2 regions of the Telluria sp. LT1R51-2 genome follow, and region 2 is predicted to be linked to the other one. Evidence: predicted binding sites of a transcription regulator. Region 2 holds the regulator's gene; the other holds the start of a gene.
The links. Region 2 encodes sigma-54, which starts transcription at its own class of promoters, with help from an activator protein. Its sites were predicted from a motif close to TGGCANGNAANCTGCTTT; they were not measured.
Positions count from the first base shown of each region.

Region 1: a site for sigma-54 is predicted at 1,926-1,943, ahead of AC56LH_RS18435 (circularly permuted type 2 ATP-grasp protein). Genes of this name have one in related genera too.

Region 1 covers NZ_JCASIM010000002.1:45,603-50,886, reverse strand. Annotated here, with positions in the region: gene AC56LH_RS18440 (transglutaminase family protein) at 1-1,775, opposite strand, end outside; gene AC56LH_RS18435 (circularly permuted type 2 ATP-grasp protein) at 1,966-3,378, shown strand; gene AC56LH_RS18430 (alpha-E domain-containing protein) at 3,380-4,432, shown strand; gene AC56LH_RS18425 (transglutaminase domain-containing protein) at 4,470-5,284, shown strand, end outside.
Region 2 covers NZ_JCASIM010000002.1:227,757-233,040, forward strand. Annotated here, with positions in the region: gene hpf (ribosome hibernation-promoting factor, HPF/YfiA family) at 89-445, opposite strand; gene AC56LH_RS19215 (RNA polymerase factor sigma-54) at 520-2,004, opposite strand; gene lptB (LPS export ABC transporter ATP-binding protein) at 2,019-2,774, opposite strand; gene lptA (lipopolysaccharide transport periplasmic protein LptA) at 2,771-3,319, opposite strand; gene lptC (LPS export ABC transporter periplasmic protein LptC) at 3,365-3,970, opposite strand; gene AC56LH_RS19235 (KdsC family phosphatase) at 3,976-4,512, opposite strand; gene AC56LH_RS19240 (KpsF/GutQ family sugar-phosphate isomerase) at 4,512-5,284, opposite strand, start outside.

The sequences.
Region 1 (5,284 bases), 180 kb from region 2:
TTGTTCGCCGACTTGCCAGGCGCCACGCTCAGGACCGGGCGCTTATCCTTTTTGCCAACCGGGAGCGGACCGCGCGGCGCGAACGGGTCGACATCGAAATCAGGATCGCGCTCTTCGGGCAGCACCCACGGCAGCGTGGCCAGCGGCAGGCGCAGGCCGATCGGCGAATCGCCCTCGATCAGGTACAGGTTTTCGCGCTTGAGCGGCCACGGCGACGTGCGCCAGCTGGTGCCCAGCATGACCGACGGATCGTGTTCGCGGGCTTTCAGCGGCAGCACGTAGCCGGCCACCTGGCCCAGGCCCCGTTCGAGCAGGCGCGCCAGACGGCGGCGCTCTTCCGGTGCTTTCAGGTCGGCGTCCAGCGGATCGAGATTGCGCGGCAGCGCCTGCTCGCGCTGCGCTTGCAGCAGCACGTCTTCGTAGGCGGGAATAGCGCTGCCGGCCGGCAGGCCGAGCGATCTCACCAGCTCCGCAGCAAAGCGGCCGGCATCCTCGCTGCCGTAGCCATCATCGATGTGCTCGTCCGAGAACAGCGACGGATCGAACCACATCGGCTGGCCGTCGACGCGCCAGAAGATGTTCAGTGCCCAGCGCGGCAGCGGCTCGCCCGGATACCACTTGCCCTGGCCGTAATGGATCATGCCACCCGGTGCGAAATGGTTCTTCAGGCGGTGCATCAGGTTGCCCGCCAGCTCGCGCTTCTTGTCGCCATGCGCCAGCGTGTTCCATTCGGCGCCGTCCATGTCGTCGATCGACACGAAGGTGGGCTCGCCGCCCTGCGTCAGGCGCACGTCCTGGTTCACCAGGTCGGCATCGACTTGCTGGCCCAGGCGGTTGATCTTGTCCCAGTCGTGTTCCGTGTACGGCTTGGTCACGCGCGGATCTTCGTGGATGCGCGTGATCGTCATTTCGTGGACGAACGTGACCTCGGCCTTGTCGGTAAAGCCCGTCACCGGCGCGGCCGACGATGGCATCGCCGTGCAGGCCAGCGGAATATGGCCTTCGCTGGCCAGCATGCCCGAGGTCGGGTCGAGGCCAATCCAGCCGGCACCCGGCACATACACCTCGGTCCAGGCGTGCAGGTCGGTGAAGTCGACGGTGGTGCCGCTCGGGCCGTCGAGCGCTTCCTGGTCGGCGGTGAGCTGGATCAGGTAGCCGGACACGAAGCGCGCCGCCAGGCCCATCTCGCGCAGGATCTGTACCAGCAGCCAGCCGGTATCGCGGCACGAGCCGGAGCGCTTCTGCAACGTGTCTTCCGGCTCCTGCACGCCCGGCTCCATCCGCAACAGGTACGCGATGTCGCGCTGCAGGCGCTGGTTGATGGCTACCAGGAAGTCGTTCGTGCCCATCGGCTGCGCCAGCAGTTCGCGCCGCGCGCTGGCGACCCACTCGGTCAGCAGCGGGCCAGGCTCTTGCGATTTGGTGTACGGGCTCAGCTCGGATTGCAGCAGGTCCGGGTAGGCGAACGGGAAGGTCTCGGCGTATTTTTCGACGAAGAAGTCGAACGGGTTAATCACCGTCATGTCCGCAACGAGGTCGACCGTGAACTCGAGCACGTCGGTTTGTTCGGGGAACACGAAACGGCCGATGTAATTGCCATACGGGTCTTGCTGCCAGTTGATGAAATGCTCTTTCGGCAGGACGGCCAATGAGTACGACAGGATCGGTGTACGCGCATGTGGCGCCGGACGCAGGCGCACTTCATGCGGTGACAGATTGACCAGACGGTCGTAACGGTAGCTGGTCTTGTGATGAAGCGCAACGCGGATAGCCATGCGGTGGTGCCTTTCGATTGGGGCGCGATCGATGCCGGCGCTCTGAATTTGGTCGTATTGGTTTGCGCGCAACTAAGCGTGCGCAAGATAGAAGCATTTAAGCATGATTCATACCTGCGTTCGTTTGACTTGCGAGTCGGACGGGGTGGCTGGCACGTTTCTTGTTAGTATTCTGGCACAGGAGGCAATGATGTCGAACTTTTACGATGAAATGTATTCCACGGCAGCAACCGTACGACCTCATTACCAGGCGTTCGCGGATTGGCTCGCCCAGCAACCCCCGAATCTGATCGATCAGAAGCGGGCAGAAGCCGAGCTGAACTTCCAGCGCGTGGGGATCACGTTCGCTGTGTACGGCGACAACGCCGGCAAGGAACGGTTGATCCCATTCGACATCATTCCGCGCGTGATCAACGCCGCCGAGTGGGCCAAGCTGCAGGCCGGCCTGGTGCAGCGCGTAACCGCGCTGAACCGCTTCCTGCACGACGTCTACCACGACCAGAACATCCTGAAGGCAGGCGTCATCCCGGCCGAACAGATCCTGAATAACGCGCAGTACCGGCCGGCCATGCAAGGCGTCAAGGTGCCCCTGGATATCTACGCCCACATTGCCGGCGTCGACATCGTGCGCGCCGGCGAGGGCGAGTTCTACGTCCTGGAAGACAATCTGCGCGTGCCGTCGGGCGTGTCGTACATGCTGGAAAACCGCAAGATGATGATGCGGTTGTTCCCGGCGCTGTTCGCGCGCAACCGCGTGGCACCGGTCGACCATTATCCCGACCTGCTGCTGGACAATCTGCGCACCGTCGCGCCGCATGGCGGCGACGATCCGACCGTGGTCGTGCTCACGCCCGGCATGCATAATTCGGCCTACTTCGAGCACGCGTTCCTGGCCCAGCAAATGGGCGTGGCGCTGGTGCAGGGGCAAGACCTGTATGTCAGCAACGACACTGTCTACATGCGCACGACGCGCGGCCCGAAGCAGGTCGACGTCATCTATCGCCGCATCGACGACGATTACCTCGATCCGCGTGCGTTCCGCCCCGAATCCACGCTGGGCGTGCCGGGCCTGCTCGACGCCGTGCGTGCCGGCCGCGTCGGCCTGGCCAATGCCATCGGCACCGGCGTGGCCGACGACAAGTCGATCTACCCGTTCGTGCCGGACATGATCGAGTTCTATCTCGGCGAAAAGCCGATCCTGAACAACGTGCCGACCTATCAATGTCGCAAAAAAGAGCATCTGGACTACACGCTGGCGAACTTGCCGCAACTGGTGGTCAAGGAAGTGCACGGCGCCGGCGGCTACGGGATGCTCGTCGGGCCAGCGTCGACTACGGCCGAGATCGAAGATTTCCGCCGTCGCCTGCTGGCCAATCCGGACGGCTACATTGCCCAGCCGACGCTGGCGCTGTCGGCGTGCCCGACTTATGTGGAATCGGGCATCGCGCCGCGGCACATCGATCTGCGCCCGTTCGTGTTGTCGGGCAAGAGCGTGTCGATGGTGCCGGGCGGGCTGACCCGCGTGGCGTTGCAAGAAGGCTCGTTGGTGGTCAATTCGTCGCAGGGCGGCGGCACCAAGGACACCTGGATACTGGAGAACTAGCATGTTGAGCCGCACCGCAGATCATTTGTTCTGGATGGCCCGCTACACCGAGCGGGCTGAAAACACGGCGCGCATGCTCGACGTGCGCGTCCAGTATTCGCTGATGCCGCAATCGGTCCAGGCCGAGCAGCAGGGCTGGCGCACGATGTTGAGCGTGTCCGAACTCGAAGCCCAGTTCGACGCCAAGTACGACGCGCTGACGCAAAAGAACGTCATCGACTTCATGGTGCGCGATCCGGACAATCCGTCGTCGATCGCCAGCTGCCTGCGCGCCGCGCGCGAAAATGCCCGCGCCGTGCGCGGCACCTTGACCACCGAAGTCTGGGAAACCGAGAACACCACCTGGCTCGTGCTGCAAAAGCACCTGAGCGAGCGCATGTTCGAACGCGATCCCGGCCAGTTCCTGGAATGGGTCAAGTACCGCTCGCACCTGTCGCGCGGCGTCACGCTGGGCACGATGTTCCAGGATGAAGCGTTCAACTTCATCCGCCTGGGCACCTTCCTGGAACGGGCCGACAACACGGCGCGGATCCTCGACGTGAAGTTCAGGTTCCTGGCATCCGACACGATCCAGGAAGGCGCGCAGGGCGAATACTATTACCTGGCCGCGCTGCTGCGTTCGGTGTCTGCGTTCGAGACGTATCGCAAGGTGTATCGCCACGCGATTACGCCGACCCGCGTGGCCGAGCTGTTGATCCTGCAGGGCAAGATGCCGCGCTCGCTGGTGGCCTGCATGGCCGCCGTCGTCGCCGTGCTGCAGGACGTGCGCAACGAGCTGTCGCATGATACCGAGCGGCTGGCGGAAAAACTGCTTGCATCGCTCAAGTCGGCCGAGATCAATGAGATCCTCGACGAAGGTTTGCACGAATTTTTGACCAAGTTCCTGGCGTGTATTGGCGAGCTGGGTAACGGCATCGGACGTGACTTCCTGCTGCCGGTGGCGCCGGAGTTGCCGGAGGTTGTACCAGTGCCGGTGCCGACCCAGTCGCAGACGCAGTCGCAGACCTCGTCACAGACGCAGACCCAGTCGCAAACACAGTCGCAGACGCGTTGACCAATCCGCGCACCAAACAGTGGCGCGGCGCACCGCCATGGCCAGCCTGCGCCATGGCGGTGCGCTCACTTTAACGAAGGAAGGCGGGCCTGCGATGTGGCTGCGAACCGGTTGCAAGCTCAGTTTCAGCGTCGAGACCCCCACGCCATTCATCCTGATGCTGCGTCCCCGCAGCGGTGCGCAGCAATGGGTGGCGCGCGAATCCTATACGCTCACCCCGAGCGTGCAGGTGCTTGAATACACGGATGCGTACGGCAACCTGTGTCAGCGCCTGACGGCGCCGCCCGGCGAATTTTCGATCCAGACGTCGGCCGATGTGCTGACCGACCAGGTCATCAGCGTTGCGCCCGGTGCGCCGTTTGACGAGGTGCCAACCTTGCCAGCGGACGTGCTGCTGTATCTGCTACCAAGCCGCTATTGCGAATCCGACCGGTTTGCCGAGATGGCCAGTGCGATCGTGGCGGGTGTCGCGCCAGGCTACGACCAGGTGGCCTGCATTACCGACTGGATCAGGCGCGAGGTGCGCTTCAATCCGGCGGCGAATCACACGCAGATGGCAGCAACCGAGGTCAATGAATATCGCGAAGGCGTGTGCCGCGATCTGGCGCATCTGGGCATCGCGTTGTGCCGCGCGCTGAGCATTCCGGCGCGGATCGTAGCTGGTTATCTGCATGGGCTGGTACCGATGGACTTGCATGCGTGGTTCGAGGCGTATGTGGGCGGGCGCTGGTACACGTTCGATGCGACGCAGGATGGACCGCGTGGTGGACGGGTGACGATAGGGTATGGGCGCGATGCAGCAGATGTGGCGATCTTCACGCAGTTCGGGCCCGCGCTGGCGCTGCATGAGAT
Region 2 (5,284 bases):
ATCGAAAGGAAACACGTATTTTACCGGCAGCGGGATGCAAAAAGGGCGTCCCGAAAAGACGCCCCTGGCGGTGGTGACCTGCGCTCGATCAGGCGGCAGCGACGTCTGCTTCGTCGACGTCCAGGCGTTTGATCGCTGTGCGGTTATGGTCTTTCAGCATCTGCTTGTGCTTCAGAATTTGTCGATCCAGTTTATCCATCAACATGTCGATCGCGGCATACAGGTCTTGCGCGACGCTCGCCACGTGCAGGGTCTTGCCCGACACCTGGACATTGATTTCAGCTTTTTGCCTTTTTTCTTTTTCGGTGAGGTTATCGACGGCCAGGAAGACGTGGGTATCTATGACTTGATCGAAATGGCGAATAATGCGTTCCAGCTTATTCTGAACGTATTCACGGATGGCAGGGGTTACTTCGAGATGGTGACCACTGATGGTGAGGTTCATACACACTCCTTTGAAGATGTCACGTCGCTTGCACCACACAGGAGCTGAAGGCACAGACTGTATGAGCGGCGTTGTTACAAGGCTTTGCGGAGACTGACGGGGGGGATCTTGAGCGCTTCACGGTATTTTGCGACCGTCCTGCGCGCAATGACCATGCCTTGTTCCCCGAGCATTTCCGCGATCTTGCTGTCGGATAATGGATTCTTAGGGTCTTCTGCTCCTGTCAATTGTGCGATGAGCGCACGGATTGCCGTTGAGGATGCTTCGCCTCCCGCCTCGGTGGCAACGTGGCTACCGAAGAAATACTTCAACTCGAACATGCCGTGCGGGGTCAGCATGTATTTCTGGGTTGTGACACGAGAGATCGTGCTCTCGTGCAGACCTAGTGTATCAGCTATCTCGCGCAAAACAAGGGGCCGCATGGCAACCGCGCCATGGCTGAAAAAGTTGCGCTGGCGCTCGACAATCGCTTCGGCCACACGCAGGATCGTGTCGAAACGCTGGCGCATGTTCTTGATGAGCCACTTCGCCTCCTGCATCTGCGCACCCATCTGGCTCTCGCTGCGGCCCTGCTTGAGCATCGTGGCGTACAGGCTGTTCACGCGCAGGCGCGGCATGACGTCCTGGTTCAGCGTGACCGCCCAGCCGTTCTTGGCGCGCCGCACGATCACGTCCGGCACCACGTAATCCGACACGTTCGATGCGAACGCCGCGCCCGGATGCGGATTGCACTGGCGGACCACGGCCTGCACTTCGCGCAGGTCTTCGTCATCGCAATCGAGCGCTTTTTTCAGCTTGCTGTATTCGCGCTGTGCGAACCAGGTCAGGTAGCCTTCGACGATCTTCAGTGCCATGCGGCGCGTCACCATCGGCACGCCCGGCATGCGCCGGATCTGCAGCGCCAGACATTCGGCCGCGCTGCGCGCGCCCACGCCCACCGGGTCCATGCTCTGCACCATCGCCAGCGCGCAGCGCAGTTCGTCCAGGTCGACGTCGAGTTCTTCGGGCAGGCGCGCGTGGATGTCGTCGAGCGGTTCTTCCAGGTAGCCGTTGTCGTCAAGCGCGTCGATCACCAGTTCGGCCAGTGCGCGGTCACGGGTTGACAGCAGCGTTTCGCGCACCTGTTCCATCAGGTGTTCGCGCAGCGTGATGGCGCATGCCTCCAGCTGCGGGCGGCCGTCTTCGTCGTCGCTGCTGCTACTCCCGGACGACGCGCCGCTGCTTTCGCTCCACTCGTTGTCGGGCCGGTCGCCATCGACCGCGCCGCCTTCAGCACCCTCGCCCTCGGCCGGTGCACTGCCCTCGCCTTCGGCCTGCTGGCCCGGCGCCGGCGGCGCCTCGCCCGGTGCCGGCGCATTGTTGATGGCGCCATCGGCCAGCAAGCGCACCGAATGATCGAGCGGGTCGTCGAGCCTTTCGAGCAGCGGGTTATCGCCCAGTATCTGCTCGATCTCCTGGTGCAGTTCGAGCGTCGACAGCTGCAGCAACCGGATCGATTGCTGCAGCTGTGGCGTGAGCGCCAGGTGCTGCGAAGTGCGGAGCTGAAGGGACTGTTTCATCAATTGAGTATGGCTTACATGCGGAAATGTTCACCAAGGTACACGCGGCGCACCGACTCGTCGGCGATGATATCGTCGGGTCGGCCGGATGCGAGCACCGCGCCCTGATTGATGATGTAGGCGCGGTCGCAGATACCGAGCGTCTCGCGCACATTGTGGTCGGTGATCAGGACGCCGATCTTGCGCTCCTTGAGGAAGCGCACGATGCGCTGGATCTCGATCACGGCGATCGGGTCGACACCGGCAAAGGGTTCATCGAGCAGCACGAAGCGAGGATTGGTGGCCAGTGCGCGTGCGATCTCCACGCGGCGTCGCTCGCCGCCCGACAGCGACAGCGCCGGGTTCTCGCGCAGCTTTTCGATCTGCAGATCGGCCAGCAGGTTGTCGAGCCGCTCGCCGATCTGCGCCTTGGTCAGCGACTTGCCGTCGACCTTCTGCAGTTCGAGCACGGCGCGGATGTTTTCTTCCACCGTCAGCTTGCGAAACACCGACGCTTCCTGCGGCAGGTACGACAGGCCGAGCACCGCGCGGCGATGGATCGGCATCCTGGTGATGTCGGTGCCGTTGATGCTGATCGAGCCGGCATCCGACGGCACCAGGCCCACGATCATGTAGAACGAGGTGGTCTTGCCGGCGCCGTTCGGGCCCAGCAAACCCACCACCTCGCCGCATTCGACATCCAGCGACACGTCACGCACGACCAGGCGCTTGCCATAGCTTTTCTGCAGGCCCTTGACGACCAGCGTGCTGCGATCGTTCAAGGCCGTCATTGCGTGCCTCCGGCCGGCGTGCGCTTGGGCGCCAGGATCAGCGTACCGCGCCCGCCGCCAACCTTGCTCTCGCCACTGACGTCATTGCGCACGGCGACGACTTCCTTGCGGTTGTCGTACGAAATGAACGGGCCGGTCATCTGGTTGGTCATCCGGTCGTTTTCGAGTTCCTTGACGATGGCGTTCGAGTACAAGCGCACCAGCTCCGTACGCTCATCGTATTCGATGCGTTCGGCCTGGCCCTCGACCCACAGGTTCGGGCCGCCGTCGCGCTTCTGGCGGAACGTGGCAGGCTTGCCGTTGGCCGCGGTGAGCGTCACGCTCATGTAGCCTTCGGGCGTATCCCTGACCACCGCGCGTTCGGCCTTGACCAGCAGCGTGCCGCGGGTCAGGATCACGTTGCCGGTAAAGGTGCGCACGCCTGCGACGCCATCGAGGTCGCCGTTATCGTATTCGAGAGCCGCCTGCTTGAGCGAGTCGGCCTTTTCGGCCATCGCGCTCAAGGAAAGGAGTGACAAGAAAGCGGCAGCAAAAAGTTTTTTCATGATGGTGCTGGTCCTGGGTTAACACGCGCGCATGGCTGGTGGCCTTCAGCGCTGGCGTGGCGGATAGACGATACGGCCGCGGCCGGACAATTTCATCTGCATGGTCGCATTGTTGGCCACCAGGCCGACGGCCTTGAGGCTGGACGCGCCAAGCTCCATGTCGATCGGCTGGTCGGTCTTGACGATTTCTTCGTCGGGCAATACGGTCATGGCCGACGTGCGCACGCGCAGCGCTTCGCTGGCGGGCGTCTTCGGGCGCTGCAGATCGACGTCGCCGAACAGTTCGACGCGGTGCTCTTCGTGGAAGATGCGCGCGCTCTTGGCCACCACCGTCATCGGTGGACGGCCCGGTTCGACGCCGCGCATGAGGGGCTGGTCGACATTCGACACGTCGCCTTGCGGGATGTGGGCCAGGCGCTTGCCCGACACCACGTAGCTCGGCTGGCCGTTGGGCGTCATCCGCACGAACGAGAAGTTCTCGACGATGTAATCCGGCTCGTCGGGCGGGCCGCCCAGTTGCGCATCGATGTTAGTCCCCTGCATCAGCTGCAGCAGCCAGAAGCTGCCGAAGGCGAAGAACACGCCGATCACGATCATCGCCAGCAAGTTCCAGCGATGCGAGGTGCGTTTGTTGGAGGCGAGTGTGGCCATGGCGCTCAGGCGAAATACGGCGCGAGCGCCTGGTCGTAGGTGCCCTGCGCGCGCATGACGAGGTCGCAGATCTCGCGCACCGCGCCACGCCCGCCACCGTTCTTGGTCACGTAATGCGCGCGGTGCTGCACGTCCGGATGACCTGAGGGCACGGCGACGGCAAAACCGACGCGCGCGAACAGCGGCAGGTCGATCACGTCGTCGCCGATGTAGCCGCATTGGTCGGCGGTAAAGCCGGTGGCCTCGAGCAGATTGGCAAAGCCGATGCGCTTGTCGTGGTTGCCCTGGTAGACATGCGAGATGCCCAGGTCGGCGGCGCGCCGGACGACGATCGGCGACAGGCGCGCACTGATGATCGCGGTCTGCACGCCGGATTTATTCAGCATCTGGATGCCCAGGCCGTCGAGCACATTGAAGGTCTTGGTCACTTCGCCATCGGGGCCGTAGGTCAGGCTGCCGTCGGTAAGCACGCCGTCGACGTCGAAGATCATGACCTTGATGCGCGCGGCGCGCTCGATGTGGGCCAATACGGGAATAGTCATCAAATCACCTTTGCGCGGGTCAGGTCGTGGATGTGCAGCGCGCCGACCAGCTGGCCCGCCTCATCGATCACGAGCATCTGGTTGATGCGGAATTCTTCCATCACGGCGACCGCGTCGACGGCCAGCTGCTCGGGACGTACGCTGCGCGGATTGGCGTGCATGACGTCGCGAATCAGCACGTTCGAAAAATCGTGCATGCGCTCGATCACGCGGCGCAAGTCGCCGTCGGTGAACACACCCAGCGGCCGGCCATCGGAATCGACCACGGCGGTCATGCCCATGCCCTTCTGGCTGATCTCGAGCAGTGCCTTGACCAGCGGGACATCCAGGCCCACCGACGGGATGGCATCGCCGGTGCGCATGACGTCGCGCACATGCGTGAGCAGGCGCCGGCCCAGCGCGCCGCCCGGATGCGACAGCGCGAAATCCTGCTCGCGGAAACCCCGCACGTCGAGCAGCGCCACGGCCAGCGCATCGCCCATGGCCAGCGTGACGGTGGTGCTGGTGGTTGGCGCCAGGTTGAGCGTGCAGGCTTCTTTCGCCACCGCGATATTCAGGTGGACGTCGGCCAGCTTGGCCAGCCGCGAAGCCGGCTTGCCGGTCATGGCGATCACGCGCGCGCCCAGGCGCTTCACGGCCGGCAGGATGTCGAGCAGTTCGGACGATTCGCCCGAATTGGAAATGGCGATCAGAATGTCATTCGCGGTCACCATGCCAAGGTCGCCGTGCGCGGCTTCGCCCGGGTGCATGAAGAACGCCGGCGTACCGGTGG